3 regions of the Paenibacillus sp. Cedars genome follow, and region 3 is predicted to be linked to each of the others. Evidence: predicted binding sites of a transcription regulator. Region 3 holds the regulator's gene; each other region holds the start of a gene.

Region 1 (7,926 bases), 2.3 Mb from region 3:
AAGCGCAGCCGCGTGATCAGTGACCGCGAGAAACGTATCGTAGCTTATCACGAGGCGGGTCACACCATTGTAGGTTACTTCCTCGAGCATGCGGATACCGTTCATAAGGTAACGATTATCCCTCGTGGTCGTGCTGGTGGATACGTCATTATGATGCCGAAGGAAGATCGGATGCTCGTGACGAAACAGGAATTGCTTGATCGTGTATCCGGTTTGCTTGGTGGTCGTGTAGCCGAGGAGTTGTTCATTGGCGAAATCGGTACCGGAGCATACAGTGACTTCCAGCAGGCAACCGGCATTATCCGCAGCATGGTTGTGGAGTACGGTATGAGTGAGAAGCTTGGACCGATGCAGTTCGGTACATCCCAAGGACAGGTGTTCCTGGGACGCGATATCGGACACGAGCAGAACTATAGTGATCAAATCGCTTATGAGATCGATCAAGAAATGCAGCGGTTCATCAACGATTGTTACGAGAAGTCTAAAGAGATTCTGACCAAGCATTCCAAAGAAGTTCACCTGATTGCGAATACGCTTCTTGAGATGGAAACACTGGAGCTTGAGCAAATCAAGAATCTCATTGAGACTGGATCAGCTGAAGGCAATGGCAATGGAGAAGGTGAAGGTTCTTCCGAGAGCGGCGAACCGATCATCGACAACATTGGTGACGTGAAAGTTCGCATCCAAGGGAAAGAAGACGGAGATCAGCCGATTTCCACGGAAGAAATTCCGAACAACCCGATGGATTCGAATGATCAACAGCCGGAGCCTAAAGATTCGGACCGTAAGGATCCTCCAGATGGATCGGACAACGGAAACAGCAGGTTAACGTAATATTCGCTGATAAAACATCGAATACCGAATAAAATCGAAGAACCGGAGAACGATAATTCGTTTTCCGGTTCTTTTTGTGCTTTCTATCACATTGACAGGGCACAGAACGAACGTGTACATTAGTTGTTAAATAAGGATGCGCATCCTTTCACAAAGGTATAAACCATCCTGGAAGTCACATGGTCATCAAGCGGTTTACAGCCGGACTACATAAAGGGAGAGGGTCGATCATGGAAGCTTTGGCACTGGAGCGTAAGGCAGAGCAAAACCGTGAACTGCGTGAGCGGTTAATGCAATTGAAGAAGGAACGTAACGCAATTATTTTGGCTCATTATTATCAACGGGATGAAATACAGGAGGTCGCTGATTTCCGCGGGGATTCCTTCTTGCTTGCGCAGAAAGCAGCACAAACCGATGCTGAGGTTATCGTATTCTGCGGTGTGCACTTTATGGGTGAGAGCGCTAAAATCCTGGCACCGGGCAAAACCGTTCTTATTCCTGATGAGCGTGCCGGTTGTCCGATGGCGGATATGGTGAACGTTGACGGCTTGCGGAAGTTGAAAGCGCAGCACCCGAATGCAAAAGTGGTAACTTACATCAATTCATCAGCTGAGATCAAAGCAGAAACAGATATCTGCTGTACTTCATCCAATGCGGTAAAGGTGATTCAATCCGTCGATTCAGATGAAATTATATGGGTGCCTGATAAAAATTTAGGGCACTACGTCCAGCAGCATACCGACAAGAAGCTGATCATCTGGGAAGGGTACTGCAACACGCATGATATGCTGACCGTTAAGGATGTTGTCGAGATGAGAGCCAAGCATCCTGGTGCCGAGTTTGTGGTGCATCCGGAATGCCGTCCGGAGGTCGTTGCGATGGGTGATTTTGTAGGCAGCACAACTGCGATTCTGGAATATTGCAAAAATTCGTCTGCCAAGGAGTTTATTGTAGGTACAGAGGATGGCACAGGATATCAGCTTCGATTGGATAGCCCGGATAAATCGTTCCATTTTGCCACGAAATTCCTGGTTTGTCCCAATATGAAAGTGAATAATCTCAAAAAGCTGGTCAAAGCACTGGAAACGATGAAGCCGCAAATTTATGTGCCTCCGGTCGTTGCAGAGAAAGCCAGAACTTCATTAGAGCGCATGTTACAGGTTAAGTAGCATGCGCTACTCTTTCGTGAAAAGACAGGTGAGGCATCGTGATACCGCAGTATTTGATTGATTTTGAACTGAACGATCTGCCGGTCGTCCAGACGGATGTTATCGTCATCGGTTCAGGCATTGCGGGTTTATATACGGCCATTTTGGCAAGTGCCACTCAAAAGGTGCTGCTGATTACAAAGAAATCGCTGCTCGAGAGCAACACTCGTTATGCTCAAGGCGGCATTGCTGCCGTAACAGCTGAAGATGACTCTCCGGTCTACCATCGCCAGGATACCCTGATGGCAGGGGCGGGACTATGCTCATCTACTGCGGTGGATGTCCTCGTAAATGAGGGACCGGTTGGGGTTCAGGAGCTGATTCGTCTTGGGACGATGTTTGATGTCGAGAATGGCGAGCTTGCGCTAACCAAGGAAGGTGCGCACAGTCACCGTCGTATTCTTCATGCTAATGGGGACGCTACCGGATATGAAATTGTACGTGCCCTTTCCATTCAGGTTGAAATGCTTCACAATATAGAAGTATGGGACGATCATTTTGTCATTGATCTGGTCACGGAGCAAGGGGAATGTCACGGTGCATTGGTACAGATGCCGGATGGCAGGCGGGTTTTTGTACGTGGGCGGGCGACCATTATGTGCTCAGGAGGCGCCGGCCAGCTGTACAGGTATACAACCAACCCGGAGGTTGCGACAGCCGACGGTGTTGCTATGGCTTACCGGGCAGGTGCGGACATCAGGGATATGGAATTCATTCAGTTCCATCCCACGGCACTTAGCTATCCGGGTGCACCACGGTTTCTGATCTCCGAGGCGGTTCGTGGCGAGGGCGCTGTTCTTCGTAATATCAAAGGGGAACGGTTCATGCCAAAGTACCATGACTTGCTGGAGCTGGCCCCCCGGGATATTGTTGCCCGGGCCATTGTCAGCGAGATGGAAGCGACGCGGTCTACCTTTGTGTATCTGGACATTACCCATGAGTCACCAGAGATGGTCAAACATCGGTTCCCGACGATTTATGAGACATGCATGCAGTATGGACTTGATTTATCGTCAGATTGGATTCCGGTCTCCCCGGCTGCGCATTATATGATGGGGGGCATCAAGACCAATTTGCACGGAGAGAGCAGCGTGAAGCGCTTGTTCGCTTGCGGAGAGGTTTCGTCTACCGGCGTTCATGGAGCGAACCGGTTGGCAAGCAACTCGCTTTCGGAAGCGGTTGTATACGGCAGTCGCATTGTGGAACGTATTCAGAAGCTCCCTGAACCATCAGAAGGGCCTCTTCATGTATCATATCAGCTTGGACGTAAGGATGCCCCGTCACAAGCGATAGTTGAAAAACGCCTGAAACTTCAAAAAGTGATGGTACGATATGCAGGGCTTCGCCGCAATCGGGATACCCTATTAAGAGCTGCAGAAGAGCTTGGCCGTCAGCTGCCATTGTTCCAAGCGCTGCTCTCGAAACGTGAGGAATACGAGTTTGCCAACATGCTCACCGCATCCCTGCTCGTGGTTCAGGGCGCGCTGGGTCGCGAAGAAAGCCGGGGAGCCCACTACCGTGAGGATTTCCCGGATCGGAACGACAGCGTATGGCAGAAGCATATTGTGCATACTCGGGATCAAGAGATGACGGAGGAATTGAGCGATGATGTTTAACGGATACCATGATGGCCTTCTCCAGAGCATTCGGACATGGCTGCAAGAGGATATTGGATCAGGGGATATTACAACCCTTACCACGATTGAGCCGGGTCACGAATCCAAGGCTGTTATTCATGCCAAGGAGGCAGGGGTTGTTGCGGGCATGCCTGCCGCAGAACTCGTATTCGAAACGGTCGATCCTTCCCTGACGTTTACGGCATTTGTCCGTGACGGTGACATGGTGGAGAAGGGTACCATTCTCGCTGAAGTGGAGGGAAGCACGCATCGTATTTTGACAGGGGAGCGGCTCGCTTTGAATTTGCTTCAGCGGCTGTCCGGCATAGCAACCCGAACACGTTCTTTTGTTGACATGCTGGAGGGATTACCGACCCGACTGGTGGATACTCGCAAAACAACACCAGGGCACCGTATGCTGGAGAAATATGCGGTTCGGGTCGGTGGCGGTGCGAATCATCGATTCGGCTTGTACGATGCCGTCATGATCAAGGATAATCATATTAAGGGTGCAGGCGGAATCGCGCAAGCGGTGAGCCGGGCAAGGGCTAATATTCCACATACAATGACCATAGAAGTTGAGACTGAGAGTTTTGTGCAGGTGGATGAAGCTTTGGAGGCAGGCGCTGATATCATCATGCTCGATAACATGAGTCATGACATGATGGCGGAGTCTGTTCGGAGAATCAAGGCCAGGTCCCCTCATGTGCGTGTCGAGGCGTCGGGAAACGTGACGCTGGAGACCGTGCGCGGGATTGCCGAAACCGGAGTGGATGTGATCTCCGTTGGACGGCTGACTTATTCTTTTCACAGCCTGGATATCAGCCTGGATCTTAACGAGAAGAAAGGAGGAGCAGTGGATTGATTCTGGTTGTAGATGTAGGGAATACCAATATTGTGCTGGGGGTATACCAGGGCAAGAAGCTGCTGCATGATTTTCGGATCAGTACAGCGCGTCAATCTACCGTGGACGAATACGGCGTATTAATTCACAATTTGTTTCAAATGTCGAATATATTGGTAAGCCAAATAGAAGGGGTTATTGTGTCTTCCGTAGTTCCTCCGCTTGTAGGCGTGGTTGAGGAGATGTGTAATAAATACATTGGCAAAGCCCCTCTTATCGTGGGACCGGGCATAAAAACCGGGCTTAATCTGCGGTACGAAAATCCGCGTGAGGTGGGCGCTGACCGAATCGTCAACGCTGTGGCAGCCGTCGAGCAGTACGGAGGGCCGCTGATTGTAGTGGATTTCGGTACGGCGACGACGTTTGACTGCATTGATCGGGATGGGAATTACCTCGGCGGTGCTATAGTGCCCGGGATTGGGATTGCCACGGAGGCCCTTGTACAGCGTGCTTCCAAGCTCCCGCGCATCGAGCTCGAGAAGCCCAAAAAGGTAATCGGACGCAACACCGTCCATGCCATGCAGGCCGGCATCGTGTATGGATACGCAGGCCAGGTCGATGGTCTGGTCAAACGCATAAAAGCCGAGATGGGAACGGACAATGTTAAGGTTATTGCTACCGGCGGATTGGCCGAGCTGATCGCAAGCGAGACGGAATCCATTGAGGAGATTGCCCCGCTTTTAACGCTTGAAGGCTTGCGCATTATTTATGAACGGAATTAATCGTTATACTTCAGTTGGACATAACAACTAAGAAGGACAAGGAGGCCTCAAGATGGATAAACAAAAAGACCGTATGCTGCGGGGAACTGCACTAAACGGAAAAGTACGGACATTTGCCGTTCGGACAACCGAACTGGTAGAAGAGTTGCGCCGGAGACATGATACGTTCCCTGTCGTCACAGCCGCTTTGGGCCGTACCGTGTCAGCAGCTGCGATGATGGGAGCCATGCTGAAAGGAGACGAACGCCTTAGCATACAAGTACGCGGCGATGGACCGATCGGACTGATTGCAGCCGAGAGTAGTGCCAACGGAGAAGTTCGCGGGTATGTCAAAAATCCGCATGTCGAGCTAACGAACATTCGTCCGGGCAAGATGGACGTTGCAGCAGCGGTGGGTACCACCGGCCACATTGATGTGATTAAGGATTTCGGCCTAAAGGAACCTTATCGGGGCAGCGTTCCGATCATTTCAGGTGAGCTGGCCGAGGATTTTACGTATTATTTTGCCGTTTCGGAGCAAACCAATTCCGCGGTAAGTCTGGGTGTGCTGGTTTCACCGGATTACACCGTGGCGAATGCCGGAGGTTTCATCATTCAGCTCCTTCCTGGAGTGTCCGATGAGGAGATTACGGAGTTGGAGCTTGCGTTAAGCAAGATTCCACCGATTACCGAGCTGCTGGAAGAAGGACTGGAGCTCGAGGATATCCTAAAGCGGGTTGTTCCGGATGTGACCATTCTGGAGGAAACGCCAGTGATCTTCAGCTGCGACTGCTCCCAGGAGCGGGTTGAGCGCGCATTGATCAGCTTAGGACTTGAAGAGCTTGAGCAGATGATTGAAGAGGATGGCAAGGCGGAGGTTTCCTGTCATTTTTGCAATGAGAAATATACTTACGATGAAGAACAGCTAAGATCCGTGCTAGAGCGGGCCAAATCTTAACGTTGGGATGAGCGACCGTGATGACGAGACAAGAGAAGGGATTGTGGGCGACCGTCATTGTCTTGACAGCATGCGTAATAGGTATGGGCGGCTGGGTGCTGTTTTCGGGGATTTTTTCGCAGGAGGCTTCGCCATCATTGAAAGATGGATCCCTGGCAGTCGCATCCATACAGGACAGGGCGATCACTGAAGACGAATGGGTTGACGAGCTAAAAAAGCGTTATGGCCGTGAAATGCTGATGACCATGCTGAATCGGCAAGCGGTAGCTCTGGAGGCCAAGGCGAAGGGCATTGATATTACGACGGCGGAAGTAGATGCGGAGATCGATGTGATGAGCCGCAGCTACGGTTCAAAGGAACGGTTCTTATCGGAAATGGAAGACCAGTTAGGGATTACCGAAGCAGAATTAAGGATGGAAACGACCTATAGGATGCTGCTTGAAAAAATCGCCACCTCTGATGTTTATATCGAACCGCAGCAGATTGATGCTTATCTGGAGTTGTACCCTGATCAATTTCGCCCCAAGAAACAACTGAATTTGTCCATGATTGAAGTGGCTTCGGAGGATGAGGCGAACCAGGCCATGGACCGGCTGGAGAACGGTGAAGATTTTGCTGCTCTCGCGTCTGAGATATCCTTGGATGAATACACCCGTGAGGAGGGCGGACAGATAGGGCTGATCGAAGAGGATGATCCTTTTCTGCCGCCCGCACTGCTTGATGCAGCTTTAGAGCTTGAACCAGGGGATATTGCGGGACCTATCTCACTCACAGACACCTATGCGATCGTTTATCTGCACGATATTATTGAGCCTAAGGCTCCCAGCGAGGACAAGATTCGCGAAGCGGTTCGTAAGCAGCTAGCGCTGGAACAGTCGATATCCTTATCGGAACTGGAGCGGCAGCTTCGGGAGAAGTATGAGGCACGAATCAGCGCGGGCACAGTCACGCTGTAGATCAAAATGAGGAAAAGCTCGCTGTAGCGGAGTAAATCTGCTGCAGGAGCTTTTTTTCACTTAAGTTAACCTTATTCGTCAAAGCAAGGGACACAGCGGCATTTCAGATTCCGCAATGGTAAGGGACACGCCCTCTTCTCGTTCAAGAGACGCAGGAAAATCCGCCTAGAAATGTTGAATTTCGAGCAATGGGATATTGACAATGGCTTATAACGTTGATAAGATGAAAGAACGAAAACCTACCTTTTTACTCGGATATTAGGAAAGCCGAAATAATCGAAAGTTTCAGATTATGCTGGCTCCACTATCTTTTTAACACATCCCAGACACTACAAATTCAATGATTCGACATTAGAATGAATAACATCATTATGTATTGACTATGTTTGTACATTTTATATTTATGAGGAGGGCTTTATTCATGGCAAAAGTCGTCAATAATGTGACGGAATTAATCGGTGGAACTCCACTTGTCCGTTTAAACCGGATTGTACCCGAGGATAGCGCAGAGATTTATCTGAAGCTGGAATACCAGAACCCGGGAGCAAGCGTTAAAGACCGCATTGCAATCAGCATTGTGGAAGAGGCGGAGAAAGACGGCCGCTTGAAACCAGGTGATACTATAATTGAAGCAACAAGTGGAAATACGGGTATCGGTTTGGCGATGGTGGCTGCTGCCAAAGGCTACAAAGCAGTTATCGTTATGCCTGAAACCATGAGCCTGGAGCGCCGCAACCTGCTGCGTGCCT
Region 2 (7,926 bases), 270 kb from region 3:
ATCATGTTGATGATTTGGGCTTTCTTCAGCCGGGAAGTTCGGCAGCGGCTCGTTCGGATCCACGTTCGTTTCGCTGTCAAATTCCGTTTCTTCCGTTGTAGCAGGATCCGGGTGGACGTCTTTATGGTCCTGATGCTCCTCATTGCCATTGACATCACCGCCATGGTGATGATCTTCGGAAGGCGGCGGGCTGAATTCAAGGTGCGTGTTGGAGAAGCTCATTCGACCGACATGCGCGGTTTCCAGCAGCTTCTTAAACTCATCTTCCTTCAGCTCAGGAGCAGTTTCCTTGACATCTTGAACCCACTTGTCATACTCGGTCGAAGACATTGCAAGCGCCTCGAACTCCATGTGTGCGAAGCCTTCGCCGTTGAAGTTCGCGTTACGGCCCATCATGGAGCCCGGTTCGTCCGCAACCATGTTAAGCTTCGTAATCATGTCGCTCATCGCATATTTCTGGCCATGGAGCTGAGGGATCCAGAAGCTTGAGATTGTACCGAATGAGTAAAGACGGAATTCAATCGGGCGATGTGTTGGAATGTTAACGTAATTCACCGTTTCGATTCCTTCTTCCGGATAGCTGAAGTGCCATTTCCAGTTCGAAGAGGAAGCGTAGATGACTAGCGGCTCTTGGTTTTCATAGCCTTCCGGCACATTCTCCACGGCCACCGTCGTTTTGACGGTCACAACCGAGAGGACGGCAACAATCAGGATCGGAATGGCGGTCCATAATATTTCCAGCCATTTATTGCCCTCTTCATGTGGCGGTTCGTAACCTTCGTTGGATTTCTTCGCTCGATATTTGGTGAGCATGAAGATATAAAGCGCATAAACTACGGCCAATATTCCGACCATCATGAGAATGGAGAATATGATTGTATCGGATAGGGTTCTGGCAGCCGGTCCTTTCGGATCCAATACCGTGAGTGAGCTGCATCCCGATAAGAGCAAGGTGAAGCTTAATAACAATGCAAATAACGGCCCTCTTTTGTTCATGATGTACCCCTTTCCTTGAAACGGCTTCGTTCAAATGTTTCTAACACATCTATAGTAGAAAGTTCTGATTGGCTTTGCAAAACACATAAAATTGTATAATTTACATATAAATCCACATTCGTGTCAATGTGTGTAATTTTATGTGTTCAATTTGTTACAAAAGGATTGGTGTGTGAGGCAAATCATTGTAGTGGTGCGGTTTAAGCGCAGTTCATACTTTGTTCAAATATTCACGAGTGTTACCAGTTTCGTCACAATTCCGGGCTGGTTTTTGCCTTTAATAGCCAATCTGGAGACAGCATAAATCCTAGTATTTATAAGGGTTTAGAGGTGTATGTATGTTTTTTCACAATGATAAAAGGAGCGATTTTACGTTTCCAGGATACCTATTTAACCAAGAGGCATGTATGTTCCTGTGCTATGATATAACTAAAAATTGGAACCGGTTTTTTTGCTGGAAGCCTTCAACTCGTTGGCCGAAAGTGAGGGGATGATGTGCGATCGTTCTGGATATGGTTCTTATTTCTAATATCAAGCTGGGTATGTGCCTTCCTGCCTGAGGTTCAACATGTTAATTCTGACCCGTTGCCTTGGAGATTGGGGAGCAGCTCTATTTTCTTCACAGCTTATTTTATAGCGCTGTTATGCCGGGCAAGGCCTGCAATGCTATTTGTCACACTGCTCGTTGCCTCGCTGTGGCCGATCGGCACAGATGCTTTTAATCCCTATATTCTCCTGGTTTTTTCCATTATTGCGGGAAAAGCGGCCTATCGGCTTCCGGCCATTCAGGCCTGCGTCATTGGTATCGTTCTGGTTGTCGGTGCCATCATGCTGGATTTGTTAGGCTACCCCGGCTTTCCATCGCCGTTCCTGGTTCGATATTCGGTTATTCTCGCAATTGGGCTTGCTTTATTCCGTACCGTCTGGGCCCGTTATGAAGAGTCTTCGGTTCGGAATGAAACGCTGCTCAGCGAATATCGTAATATGAAACGCCGGATGAATCGAATTCAAAGTGGATTGAATTATTAAATCAAAGCGATTCGTTTGAATTCAGAATGCAGGACGAAAAAGCCGCAAGGACGAAGGTACGCGAGGGGCGAGCTGATCTCGCCGTCAAGCTGATACGTAACGATTACAGAATCGTTGCAGCCGTGGATAACCGGTTTGTCCAACTGGCCGAACAGCACGTCCGGACAGTCTATAATCGAGAACTGCAGCTTCAGGCTGCGGCAGCTGCCGCACCCGATGAAACGCAGTTTCGTGAACATGTACAATCGTATTTACAGATGCCCCCTTTACGCATGCTTGGTGTACAGCTCTTTGATAGGCATTTTGCAAATTATGGTGGTATTTATGATATTCCGTTATGGCTTCGGGTTCGATTTAGGTGACGGCTACAGCTTGCTGTTGATGGTCGTTGTGATTTATACGCTGACGATCGTAGCCTTATCTATGCTCATGGTTGGTATCCTGCAATCCCCGGAGCAGTTTAATACACTGTTTCCGTCAATCATTCCGATCATGCCCCTGATCAGCGGGGTCTATATGCCGTCAGGCACAATCACGAATTCGTTCAGGTGAATACAGGGCCTTCTCCCATGGTTAATGACCATGGAAGGGGGCCTTTTCTTATGGTTATGTATGGAGACGGATAAGCTCGGCCAGCTTGATGAGTCCGCTCTCCAGTTGATTGCAGGAGGCATAGGCATAGGAAAGACGAAGATGCTGCTGGTCGCTGCGGTCATAGATATTACCGGGGTTCAACAGGATGCCCTCCTTCAGGGCTTGTTCAAATAAAGGACGTATGGAGATAGGTTTGGTGACGTGAAGCCAGATGTAGAACCCGCCTTGCGGTATGTTCCACTGGGCAATATCGTGGAAATATTGCTTGAGAATATCGAGCGTAAAATCTCTGCGACTCCTGAGCTCCGCTCGGATCTGCATGAGATGCAACTCATACATCCCGCTCGACAACCACTCTGCGACTGCGTGCTGGGAAAGTGCGCTGGATCCGTAGTCGGTTTGCATTTTGATATCGGACAGCCGGTCGATTACCGGCTCGGGACCCACAATCCAGCCGATGCGAAGGCCGGGGCCAAGCGTCTTGGACATACTTCCCATGTAGAGCACAAGCCCCTGCTGGTCCAGCGCTTTCAGAGACGGCGGAGAGGGAGCATCAAACCACAAATCCCCGTACACATCATCCTCTATGATGGGCAGCCTTTCCCTTGCACATATTTGAAGCAGCTCCGTTCGCCGCCTGGAAGACATCAGCGTTCCGGTCGGATTATGAAAGGTAGGAATCGTGTAGAGCAGGGCAGCATTGTGTTGGCGCTTAAGTCTCCCGATCGATTCCGTTCTAATGCCGTGCTGATCCATAGGAATCCCATGCAGAAACATGCCTGCAGACTGAAACACATGAATCGAGTTCAGATAAGAGGGGTTCTCTACAAAGATGGCGGAGCCCTGGTACAGCAAGCCTAATGAGATGAGCTGCAATCCCTGCAGTCCACCGGAGATGATCAGAATGGATGACGGGGTGGTATGAATTCCTTTCTTTTTCAGATAGTCACTAATGATTTCTCTTAAGTAGAGGCTCCCCTTCGGCTCGGAATATCCCAAAGAGAGTTTGCTGGCCATGCTGCCGCTGAAGATCTCCCGCATCTGGCCAGTGGGAAGCAGCTCCGGCGAGAGCTCTCCTGTACCGAGCCGGATTATATCCGGATCGGTTTCCGAACGGTTGATCTGCTGGATCATATGGATGTTTGGCTGGTAGGAGCCGGATTTCACATACTGATTCCAATCTGGCGGAGGCGTGGCGGCTAATAAACTCCAGGTATTGTTGGCGATGACCGTCCCTTGTCCAACCTTGGATTGAATCAAGCCGTCCGCGGCAAGCTCGCCCAATGCATAAACGATGGTGCTTCGGTTTACCTCAAATTTGGCAGCAAGGTCTCTCTGCGTCGGAATCCGGGTCCCGACAGGCCATTCCCCGTTCATAATTCTGTTCTTCATGTAATTGTAGATCTGCTGATGCAGCGGTATGTCGGAGGTCTTGTTTAATTTCCATTCTTCTGTCATAGGAAACTCGCTTTCGCCACGTATTTTGTTCATTATAATTCATTGGTTGGGTTTCGTGCCAACCAATTGGTTGGAGACGTTGCTGGGATCGACCCTTACAATGGTGAAAATATCCGCAGGAGGTTAGGTTTCATATGATAGGCGTTATCCTTCATGGGTTCATCCTGGCACTAGGTCTTATTCTTCCATTAGGTGTGCAAAATGTGTTCGTATTTAATCAGGGAGCGGTTCAGCCTCGCTTCGCTAAGGCGCTGCCCGTTATCATCACGGCGGCTCTGTGCGACACGCTGCTTATTTCCTTAGCCATTTTGGGCGTATCCGTGATCGTTCTGGAATATGACTGGATCCGAATGGTGTTGTTTTCCTTCGGGATCGGATTCCTGGTTTACATGGGATTCGTAACATGGAAGACAAAACCTTCGGAGCAGCAACAGGAAGCTGCTCGTTCGTTTACGACGAAAAAGCAAATTGTTTTTGCCATATCCGTATCACTGCTGAATCCGCATGCCGTGCTGGACACGATGGGGGTTATAGGCACAAGCTCGCTGCAATATTCAGGTACGGACAAGGCCATATTTGCCATTGCATGCATTATTGTATCCTGGCTGTGGTTCCTGGGCCTTGGTATTGCCGGCAGGTCGGCGGGGAGACTGGATTCGTCGGGTAAGCTGTTACCCGTGATGAACAAGATTTCGGCATTGATTATGTGGGGAACAGCGGTTTATCTGGGGGTTGGTTTGATGGGCGGGCTGTGATTTTTTCTCTAAAGACGTTTATTCCTTTGTCCTTGGCATCTCGTAACTTTTATAATGAGCCTAATTCTAGTCATGATTTATCAAAAAAAAGGAATAAGGACGGTGGGTTATGGAATACAGGTTGGTAAAGGCTGACCCTACGGCGTTCTCGAAATATTTTGCTACCTATTACAAAAATATCTGGTTTAGACCGAGCTGGGCGGAGTTTGCCAAGATTCTATCGGATTCGGACGATGGCTACTGGGTACTTTCAGGCGATGACAAAGCCGCGGGAGTTTATTTGAACGACGAATCTATCGGACTAGTATTCGGAATACCGCCGTATTCCATTACCTCTGAACTGATCAGAGAGGTCAAGAACCATGCCTTTCAATCTTGGAGTTTGGAGGAGCATGATCTTCATGCATACAATGTCCTTGATGAACAGGAGTTTGCTTTTCGGGAAGCGGATTTTGTACAGGTTGAATCCAGGCAGTGCATGATCCGGCCGACCGAACAGCTTGAAGCATCCTTCGATGTTAACTATATTGCGAGAGTACCTGCAAGAAAAGATATCTCTGAACTGGTTGAAGTGTTTAGGAAAGCTTATGCCAATGGTCCGGACGAACGGGAAGTCGAAGTCTATATGAATGATACAGTCCATTATTTTGATCAAATAGATCCCAAGCTGCTGCAGGCATCCTCTCTAATATATGATCGAGCATCTGAAGAAATGGCAGGTGTATGTTTGATTTCCTTATGGGAAGGGTTGCCCCTTGTCTACAGCATTGCAGTAACAGCTGAGCATCGAGGCAAAGGTTTGGCAGGCGCGATGCTGGAGAGGGCATTAACCGTTCTGGAGCCGCAGCACCCCCTGCTGCGCCTCTTTGTCACTTCGGGAAATCGAGCTGAGCAATTGTATAAGAATAAAGGCTTCCTCTCAGGAGGGGAATATCACCATTTGAAATACACCCTCAAGTAAGAATTCATATATGGTATGGTTTGGAAGTACGGTAAACTAGGGGTAGCTTGAGTCCAACTTTGATGAAGGAGGTATGGCGATGAAGATTTCGATTGGCGGTTATTCTTTTTTCAATACGTTCCTAGAGGGAAAGATGGATGTGTTCGGTTATCTGGAGACGGTGAAGTACCGGTATCGTATGGATGCGGTTGATCTGTGGAATGGTTTTTTTATCGATCGGAGCGACCCCGTATACAAACTTGCTGATGAGAGCTACATTCGTAAAATTAGAGAAGCGCTCGATGAGAAAGAGATGAGGGTGGTTAATTTTGCTGTAGATGGAGCACATCTATGGGATCCCGACCCGGACATCCGTCAGAAACTGTATGAAAATGCGCTTGTTCATCTGGATGCAGCTGAAATCTTAGGGGCTGAAACGGTGCGGATCGACACAGGCGGCAGTTATCAGGAATCGGAACCGATGTCGGACGAACAATTCGAATATACCGTCAAGCGCTATCAAGAATATGCGGATCGTGCTGCGGAACGGGGGTATCTCATCGGTCCTGAAAATCATATGGGCGCGTCCCTCTTGCCGCGAGAAATGAAACGGATTGCGGAAGAGGTCGATCATCCGGCATTCGGCTTTTTGCTTCATCTTGGCAGATGGAAAGCAGATGAGACTGCGGGGGATGAGATGGTTGCGCCATGGGCGGTACATACACATTTTGATGCGAGGACGGTGCTCCTTCCTGATGCGGAGGACAAGGTACGGAGTTTGCTTGCAGGTGGATACCGTGGTTACTGGGGTGTGGAATACAATGCGCCGGGAAACCAGTATGTGGAGATGGAATGGATGATTGGTGCCGTTAAACGAATCGTGAGTCTTGCCAGCAGGGTGGATGAGGTAAGATGCAAACCTTGAAAGGCTTGATTGCTGGCGGACCGAGGGGGCGTTATATGGCAGGAAAAAATGGAGTTGAAACACGCAGCGGACATGAGGGGCGTTATTTATTGGAATAGTGGGAGATATCGCGTTTATAACGCCGTATAACGTTATGGGTGTCCGTTAGATTGTAAAAGGTGCTCTTTTGGCCTCTATAGCAGCGGTCTGGTCCGTTAGATTCAGCGGGAGGTCGAACGAGAACATAAGTCATAATCTACCTGCCTAGGGCATCACCAAAAGCCGATTCCATTTAGAATCGGCTTTGCTGTGTTCACGGCTCCCGACAGCATGAGGATACTCTGAAGTCGACTTACTTGCTCCGTTTAAACGGGTTGTTGTACAGTTTATGCCGCATTTCCATGCCATCCATCGTGACAAGGCCCGAATCAATCTCATAGAAGCGAGTGAGGAGGTTGATAATGGTTGTTTTCCCAAAATAGTTACCTAGTAAAACTATCCGCTTCAGCCTTATCAAAGGAAAAGAGGCTTGTGAAGCTCACATTACTTAAGAAAAACTTTAACTTTTCTCTACTTTTCCTTAAACTATATTTTTTAAGCTAGATAGACAAAGTTAGAGGGAGATGTTGAAGTTGAAGAAGGGTTTGATATTGCTTGTTATATTCCTGCTGGTCGGGTGTGAGTCCATTCTAACGGACGCCCCTAATGCGAATGATGCGAAGAACAAAGATGGGCAAGAAGCGAATGCCGATTCCGCCACTCGAAGTGACAACCACTCCGACGAGAACGATTCCAATATAGAGACTCAAACAATCCATGTGACAGCTGAGCAGGTGACCCGGGGAAATCTGGTATTGGTTAACAAGGAACATCCGCTTGATGAGGGAGCGGTTCCGACGGATATCGTGAAGTTGTTTCAGGAACAAGATTTGATGAATGGTTATGTGCTTCTGGACAACACGATCCGGTTATCGCGCAGCGTTGCGCTGCAATTCCGTGAGATGGTTGATGCGGCCGGTGAAGACGGAGTCCATCATTTCATGATCAGCAGCGGGTACCGGGACACCGAAGAGCAGGAGGTGCTTTACCGTGAAAAGGGTTCGGATTATGCCTTGCCTCCCGGCTACAGCGAACATAACCTTGGTTTATCCATGGATATCGGATCGACGCAGATGTCGATCGATCAGGCGCCCGAAGGAAAATGGCTGCAGAAGCATGCGTGGGAGTTTGGATTTATTTTGAGATATCCC
Region 3 (7,926 bases):
ATGGTCTCAATCACCATATCGCAGGTGCTAAGCTCGGCAAAATGAGTTACTTTTTGAATCCGGTTCAGTATCAGTTTCTTCTCTGCTTGGGTAATTCCCCACTTCTCCAGCTGTTTATCTAGACTGGTCTCAATCATTCGGTATGAATAGTCCAGTTTCTCTGGAGTTTTCTCTACGAGCAGTACGTCAAGACCCTTTGCAGCCAGCATCTCCGCAATGCCCTGCCCCATAGTCCCGCCGCCTACAACGCCGATTTTTTTGAAGTACATGGTTTCTACTCCACCCTTTCCTTATCTCTATACTTTATTGTACCCCATTTGTCGAAAAATACAGTTTAGAGCACAAAGTATAATAATATCTTAGCACGACAAAAAAGTAAAAAAAAATAACCAGCATAACAATTTATGCTGGTAAAAGCGCGTTTTCACGAAATTGACAACGAAATTGTTCTCCCGAGAGGATTTCTTCCTTCAACAGGATGTCAAGAGAATTGTCGAATATTGGCCGATTCTGTTCCAAGAGGCTTTTCGTTCGGTTCATTAACTCTTCCAGAATCATATTATTCTCTTTCATTAACTCTTCCGTAGTTACCATATTCATATTGATGATGCCGAGCGCCGTCAGTCCTGACTTCATCATCGTCTCTACGATGTTAAGCGATTGCTCAAAGTCATTGCTGGAGCCCGTGCTTCGGCCCCCGTAATAAATCTCCTCGGCGGCGGCACCGCCAAGCGCTATCATAATCTGCTCTTCCAGGAACGCCTTGGTATACAGGTATTGTTCCTGTTGCGGATTATGCCTAACATAACCAAGTGCTTTACCACGCGGACTCAATGCTACTTGCTTGACACTGCCGGGACGCACAAGCTCTGCCATAATAGCATGTCCCAATTCATGGATGGCCACGCGCTTCTTCTCTTCGAAATTCGATTCTCGGTCCGAGCGTTCACCCATCATCACTTTGTCAATCGCCATGGATAAATGGCGCTGATGGATAAACTGCTCATTCTCACGCATCGTGTAGATTGCAGCTTCATTCATGACACTCTCCAGCTGTGCGCCGGAAAAGCCATAGGCTTCCTCCGCGATTTTGTCCAAGTCGACATCCTCATGCAGCGGCTTGTTACCCGCATGGAGATTCAAGATATGTGTACGCCCCTTCTTATCAGGCAGATCCACCTGAATATGGCGGTCAAATCGTCCTGGACGCAGCAGTGCACTATCCAACATTTCTTTGCGGTTCGTAGCGGCTATAACCAGTATACGCGGAGTATCCTGAGAATAAATGCCGTCCATTTCAGTTAACAGTTGATTCAGTGTCTGGTCATATTCACGCTGCTGGCCGCCTTCACGCTTGCCGCCAATCACATCAATCTCATCTATGAAAATGATCGCATTTTGTTTGTTTTCTTTTGCAGCGCGGCTTCTGGCATCCTTAAACAGATCCCGGACACGACCGGCACCAACCCCGACATACATTTCAACAAACTCACTGCCGGATGCAGCAACAAAGATAGAATCCGTATAATGGGCAGCGGCCTTGGCCATCAGGGTCTTCCCTGTTCCCGGAGGCCCGGTAAGAAGAATGCCCTTCAACGGACGAATGCCAAATTTCTTAATATCTTCATGACGAATGAGAAAATCCAGAGCCTCGCGGAGTTCTTGCTTGGCATTATCCTGTCCGCCGATTTCTTCGAATGTCAGTTTGGCCGGTCCGCTCTTCTTTCGCTTGCGTTCATTACCAGCCCCTACCGCGATGCCGCCCTTCATCTTTGCAATAAACAGCAGCGTACCTACGAGGGCCGCAGCAATAAACAGAGGCACGACGTTGACGCCTACAAACACGAGGAATACCAACAAAACCGGGATAAAACCCAGCATGATCTCTTTAGCCAGTTTAGGCATGGTTCCAAACCCCCATTTTACCCGGTTGACGCGGCAAGATAATAAATTTACCAGACTTCCCATCCGACAAGCTGACATAAACATTGGTGTCATCAATGGTTGCTTTCGCTTTTAAGTTCGTGGACTCGCCAGCCAATTGCTCAAGCGAAGATTGGATATCGGTGTACTGCTTGTTGTCCATCGCTTCTGCAACGGATAACATTGCCTGCTCCCACCATTGGTCCAGCGCTTCCGAGGAATGCTCCTCCACCTGGATTTTCAGCTCACGCTGCCCAATTACAGATTTGCCTTCTTGCTTTATATGCTGCACAAGCCCCTGCAAATTCGTTTCCGGAGCCAGATCAAGTTTCAAAGTAACCGTATCCTGTTTAATATCTATATGAGAACTCTTCACACCATCATACTGCGAAACAACATTTGCTAGCGGGTTATGCTGTGCCATCTGCCGATACAGAAACCATCCACCAAAGAGGACCGATGCTGAGATCACGACAGTCAGCACGATAGGTACAATGCGTAGTTTCATGAAGTTCCTCCTTAAAATCTTATATAGTTTTTGTCTATCATTTTCTTTGTATATAATGACATGTAACAACGATATAATACGATGCATGTAGTTTGTATGCTTAATTTGTACAAATATGAGTATATCACATTTTATATACTTTTTCATGCGTATCTGTGAAAATATTTAGAACAGTTTTTCCATTTTATTTATTGTAAACGTTGTCAATTGATGTGAAAAAAAGAGGCATCCCGAAATTGATAGGGATGTCTCTCTTTATTTTTCTACTATTGATTTGGAAGAATAATGTCATTGCCGATCGGATTTCCATCTTGGAAACGATAGAATCGATAGCCCCGCTGACCATTGCTTTCGTACTGGAGCTGCCATACAAACTCATTTTCATACATACCCGGCAGCAATCTCTTAATGGTTGCTCCTGGCAAATCATTGTGAATCTGATCCAGTATCTGTGCTTCTGACATTCCGGAACTCAATAAGACAGACTGCACCGCATCGGCACCGTCAACCGGTACATTATCATCGGTGAATTTCACCCAGACCATTCGGTCCTGATTGTCTTTATCCTTGCCGCTGACAACCCAGTAATTGTTGTCCTCGCCCCACACCGATTTATAGGTCTTTCCTGTCGAAACCAAACCGCCATGCTGTTTGGAAGCGTTGATTGCCATTCTCTCTTCATTCCAAGTGTCCTTCATGACATGCGAATAGTAGAGCTGCAGACCTAGCAGCAAGAGCAGCACTCCGGATACACTTAGCAATATCCACTTCGTTTTTTTCTTCAATCCGTCTTCCTCGCTCCCCTTGATTATTCCCTAGAGGGTTGTAAGACGCTCAAATGCAGACTGGGCTTCCCGGCGAATACGTTCCTCGTCGAGGGTAAGGCTGGCGCCATTTTTCACTACCTGCTTGCCGTCAACCCATACATGCTCTACATCCTTTGCACTGGCTGAATAGATCGCATGGGACACATAATCGGTTCGAGGAAGGAAGTGCGCCTGATCTGTATTCAACGCGATCATATCCGCCTTCATGCCGACGGCAAGTTTGCCTATATCTTCAATGAAAGCCGATTTGGCTCCATACTCCGTACCCATCCGCAGTGCTTCGGCTGCTGGAATGGCCGTAGGATCACCGCTTACCCCTTTATGGATCAATGCAGCCAGACGCATCTCTTCAAACATATCCAGATTGTTATTGCTCGCTGGTCCGTCGGTACCCAGGGACACGGTAACGCCGGCTTTCAGCAGTGCAGGCACGCGCGCTATACCACTGGCAAGCTTCAGATTACTGCCTGGATTATGAGAGACCGCGACTTGATATTTAGCCAAAATCTCGATCTCTTCATCAGTCAAATGGACGGCGTGCGCCAGAAGTGTAGGACGAGAGAACATGCCCAGCTTCTCCAGATGCGCAACGGGACGGAGTCCGTAGTCATTCACATTCTGGGCCACTTCCGTGTCCGTTTCCGACATATGTGTATGCAGCGGCAGATTCAAATCATGGGATGCTTGGACGAATTTTTCAATTAGATCCGGTGGACACGTATACGGTGCATGCGGCGAGAGCATCGTTGTGATTCTGCCATCGGCTTTGCCGTGCCAGTCCTTCGCAAATGCAACCGCCTCATCCAGTTTTTGCTGCTGAACCTCAGGCGGACATAATCCGATAACGCCACGGGTCAGGACACCGCGCATTCCTGAATCCTCTACCACCTTCGCAACCTGGTCCATCTGATCATACATATCCACAAAAGTTGTGGTTCCGCCCTTGATCATCTCCAGCACGGAAAGAGAGGCTCCCCAGTAAACATCATCGGCCGTGAATTTGGCTTCCATCGGCCACATTTTTTCCTGCAGCCATACTTGCAGCGCCAAATCGTCTCCATAACCGCGGAGCAGTGACATGGCAGCATGTCCATGGGTATTTACCAAACCAGGCAGGAACAACAGATGTGTGCCGTCGATAATCTCGGTTCCTTCCTCTACCAGCGGCTGTTCCTCACCAAGATAGGTAATGCGGTCATTCTCAACAAACATGTATCCACGAAGAACGGATCTTCCATCCTCAAGCACAGCAAAAGTACCGTTCTTAACCATCCACTTCGTTGTCGTCATGTGAAGCTTCCTCCTTACCGTTGTCCAAATAATAAGCCAAGCTCTGCAAATCGGTTGTAAAATCGGCCGTATGAATACGGATATGAGGTGGAGCTTTCAGGATGGTTGGCGCAAAATTCAGAATCGCTTCGATGCCTGCTGCAATAAGCTGATTAGCTACGTTTTGCGCCTCAAAATCCGGAACGGTAATAATCCCGATACGAATGCCGTATTCATGTACGGTTTTCTCAAGCTCTTCCATCGGCTGAACCGTCAAGTTGTTGATTTTCATACCAACTTTGGGGGAATATGAATCGAAAATAGCCACAATCTTCATATTATCCTTCAGGAATGCATTGTAATTGGATAATGCATGTCCAAGATTACCGGCTCCAACCAATGCTACATTAATCTTCTGGTCCAGCTTCAGAATCTGGCGAATCTTCTCAATCAAATAGGAAACATCATATCCGATCCCTTTCCGTCCAAAATCACCGAAATACGCCAGGTCCTTACGAATTTGAGCAGGATTCAGATCCAGTTTCTGCCCCAGCTCCTGGGATGAAACAGTTGAGACCTCCCGCTTCTGAAGCTCATTCAAATAGCGCAAATATACAGGTAATCTGCGGACCACGGCTTCCGAAATTTTTTCCGATTTCATGCATGCTCCCCCTAGTAAAGGTTAATAACTACATCTCTTGCATTTTCATTCTTCGTTTAGCTATCATTCATCGGATTGGTTATCTGCTCCAACCTCGACCTCTTCCTGAAGCCATTCCGAGATGCGTGGAACAATTCCCTCTGTCGGCATATGCTCCATCTTAGGTCCTGGCAAGGAATATAAGAAATATTTCCCGTAATAGGATTCAATCACCCGGGTATCGTATACAATCACGATCCCTTTATCCTGTGCCGTCCGCACCAGGCGGCCAAACCCTTGCTTGAACCGAATAACCGCTTGCGGAACGGAAAGCTTCATGAAGGGGTTCTTTTTCTGCTGCTGCAGCAGTTCACTCTTGGCTTCCACCAGCGGATGATTCGGCGGCTGGAAAGGCAGCCGTACAATAGCAAGACAGGTCAGCGCCTCGCCCGGAATGTCGACCCCTTCCCAGAAGGAGCTGGTGCCAAGGAGCACCGATGCGCTGCTCTCCTGGAAGCGTCGAATCAACTTGGTTCGACTGGTCCCGTCCATTCCTTGCCCCAGCACCGCAATGTCACTTAATGCCAATGCTTCCTTCAGTGGCTCATGCACCTGACGCAGCATCCGGTAAGAGGTGAACAGAACGAGCATCCTTCCATGGGTAGCGATCGCCGTTTCGGCCAGTGACTGCACAAGTGTGTTCACAAAGAGGGCATCCCCGACCGATCCCTTCACGCTCGGAAAATCACGTGGAACGACAAGCAGCGCTTGTTCTCTGTAATTAAACGGAGACGGCAGCTGAACCGTGTTCAGATTACCGGCTTCAGCCGCTTCCTGAAGACCCAGATTCTCGATCATGAACTGGAACGATTTATCCACCGACAAGGTAGCCGATGTCAGAATGACGCTTTGTTTTTTATCAAAAAACAATTCCTTTAAATGAGTGCTTACATCAACAGGCACTGCATAGAGCTGCAGCGATTTACTGCGGAAATTGCCATTAGCCTCCATCCAGTATACCGTACCCTCATCATTAAGAGCCATGAAGGAGCGCAAGTCCTCACGGTGAGCGGCCAGGTCTTTAAACAGTCCGGACAGATCCGTAAGCAAGCTGTCTGCACTGTAATCATCCAGATCTTCCTTCATTTCAGCAATCAGCTTGTCACCCTTGCGCACAACGTCACCCAGGGTCACATGAATCTGATGCTCCAGCTCCGCCAGCGATTGCCAATCCTTCGGTTTCTTGAGAGGCGATAACCGAAGTGAGAATTGGCCCGCGTCTCCTGGAGATGCATCCCCGCGTTCCGGCAGCAGTGCAAACAGCTGATCGCTAAGACGATCCCAATTTTCTTTGGCCGTGATGAGATCTGGATACATACGGTCAATGACAGAAGACCATTCTACGGCCTTCTCATGCGGTGAAGCCTGAAGCAGCTGGCGAAGCGCGGGAAGCTGTCCGCTGCGGCTGTCCTTGTACATCCGGGTCAACGTATGCACAACCGTAAAATATTTCATTTGCAAGCCAAGGTGCTTGCCCGCAACGTCCTCAAGATGATGTGCTTCGTCAATGACGAGGCGTTCATAACTCGGCAGCAGCTGATGATTGGCTTTAACGTCAGTGAACAGCTTCGAATGGTTCGTAATGACCACGTCGGCAACGCTCGCTTCATGTTTGGCCCTGTGGTAGTAGCATTTGCGGAACCATGGGCAGGCACGTCCAAGACAGGAATCCGAATCGCTGGAGATCGTCTCCCAGAAATCTCCGCCACGGCCGCCGAGGTTCAGCTCTTCATCGTCGCCGTTTTCTGTCTGTGTCAGCCAGACCAGCATCTGTGCTGCAATGATCACATCTTCCTTCGGCGAATGAAAATCTCTTCTATTTATTTTATGTTCAAATTTTCTCAAACACAAATAATGTCCTCTCCCCTTAAAAATAGCTGCTTTAAAGGGAAAAGGAACAACCTGAGTGAGCAGCGGTATATCCCGGTCACGCAGCTGTTCTTGAAGATTGATTGTATGCGTGCTGACCATGACCTTCTGTTCCTGCTTCACACTTTGATAGATCGAAGGCAGCAAATAGCCGAGGGACTTCCCTGTTCCCGTGCCTGCTTCAATCAACAGATGTTTATTATCATCCAGCGCCTGCATCACTTCTTGGAACATCATATCCTGAGCGTCTCTGCTCTCGTAATGAGGCAGCGTTTCCTTCAGACGGTCCCGGACATCGCTCATGTACTGTTCGAAGCTCACATCAGCCAGTGGGTTCGGCTCCGATTCGTCCCTTGCGGGTGCAATATCGTTCCAATCATCAACAGCCAGTGCAAACTGGCGATAATACGTATGGGTATCTCCGCCCTGTACAGCTTGGAATTCCCGTTCCGCCCGGATTCCGTCAAAGAACCAGGCCAAATCGCTATCCTCATCAGCAAAAAGATCACTTAACCGTTGAATGGTCAAGAGCGGAAGCTCATCGATCTCCTCCAGACATTTCAGCAGCGCATAGGCCGTTGCAAGTGCATCGCTGTCCGCTTGATGCGGACGGTCATGCTCCAGGCCGAAATGGGAAGACACCATTCCAAGCTGATATGAAGAAAGCGAAGGGAAGCATATTTTCAAGAAGTGCATCGTATCTAGAATCCGACCGCTGAACGGTAAATAGCCACAGCGATCGAGTGCATTTTGCAAAAAATTAAAATCAAAAGCTACGTTATGCCCAACCAATACCACATCGTCGAGCATGGGCACAAGTTCCATCATCA

Evidence for each region. The regulator Rex, encoded in region 3, represses fermentation and respiration genes when NADH is low (regulators of the CRP and FNR family bind a similar motif). The targets are predictions, from matches to a motif close to TTGTGAAATATTTCACAA.
Region 1: the regulator Rex is predicted to act here: its motif matches at 971-988, upstream of nadA (quinolinate synthase NadA).
Region 2: the regulator Rex is predicted to act here: its motif matches at 1,215-1,232, upstream of qoxA (cytochrome aa3 quinol oxidase subunit II).

Annotation. Positions count from the first base shown of each region.
Region 1 covers NZ_CP020866.1:5,842,370-5,850,295, reverse strand. Annotated here, with positions in the region: gene ftsH (ATP-dependent zinc metalloprotease FtsH) at 1-834, shown strand, start outside; gene nadA (quinolinate synthase NadA) at 1,065-2,003, shown strand; gene nadB (L-aspartate oxidase) at 2,042-3,658, shown strand; gene nadC (carboxylating nicotinate-nucleotide diphosphorylase) at 3,648-4,523, shown strand; gene B9D94_RS28185 (type III pantothenate kinase) at 4,520-5,284, shown strand; gene hslO (Hsp33 family molecular chaperone HslO) at 5,337-6,221, shown strand; gene B9D94_RS28175 (peptidylprolyl isomerase) at 6,242-7,177, shown strand; gene cysK (cysteine synthase A) at 7,599-7,926, shown strand, end outside.
Region 2 covers NZ_CP020866.1:3,255,085-3,263,010, reverse strand. Annotated here, with positions in the region: gene qoxA (cytochrome aa3 quinol oxidase subunit II) at 1-996, opposite strand, end outside; gene B9D94_RS16540 (hypothetical protein) at 1,660-2,025, shown strand; gene B9D94_RS16535 (hypothetical protein) at 2,022-2,270, opposite strand; gene B9D94_RS16530 (hypothetical protein) at 2,350-2,577, shown strand; gene B9D94_RS16525 (MocR-like pyridoxine biosynthesis transcription factor PdxR) at 2,632-4,077, opposite strand; gene B9D94_RS16520 (LysE/ArgO family amino acid transporter) at 4,212-4,832, shown strand; gene B9D94_RS16515 (GNAT family N-acetyltransferase) at 4,942-5,793, shown strand; gene B9D94_RS16510 (sugar phosphate isomerase/epimerase family protein) at 5,873-6,697, shown strand; gene B9D94_RS16505 (M15 family metallopeptidase) at 7,309-7,926, shown strand, end outside.
Region 3 covers NZ_CP020866.1:3,524,712-3,532,637, forward strand. Annotated here, with positions in the region: gene B9D94_RS17740 (3-hydroxyacyl-CoA dehydrogenase family protein) at 1-269, opposite strand, end outside; gene B9D94_RS17745 (AAA family ATPase) at 403-1,905, opposite strand; gene B9D94_RS17750 (hypothetical protein) at 1,898-2,431, opposite strand; gene B9D94_RS17755 (cell wall elongation regulator TseB-like domain-containing protein) at 2,698-3,216, opposite strand; gene B9D94_RS17760 (amidohydrolase) at 3,247-4,548, opposite strand; gene B9D94_RS17765 (redox-sensing transcriptional repressor Rex) at 4,523-5,188, opposite strand; gene dinG (ATP-dependent DNA helicase DinG) at 5,252-7,926, opposite strand, start outside.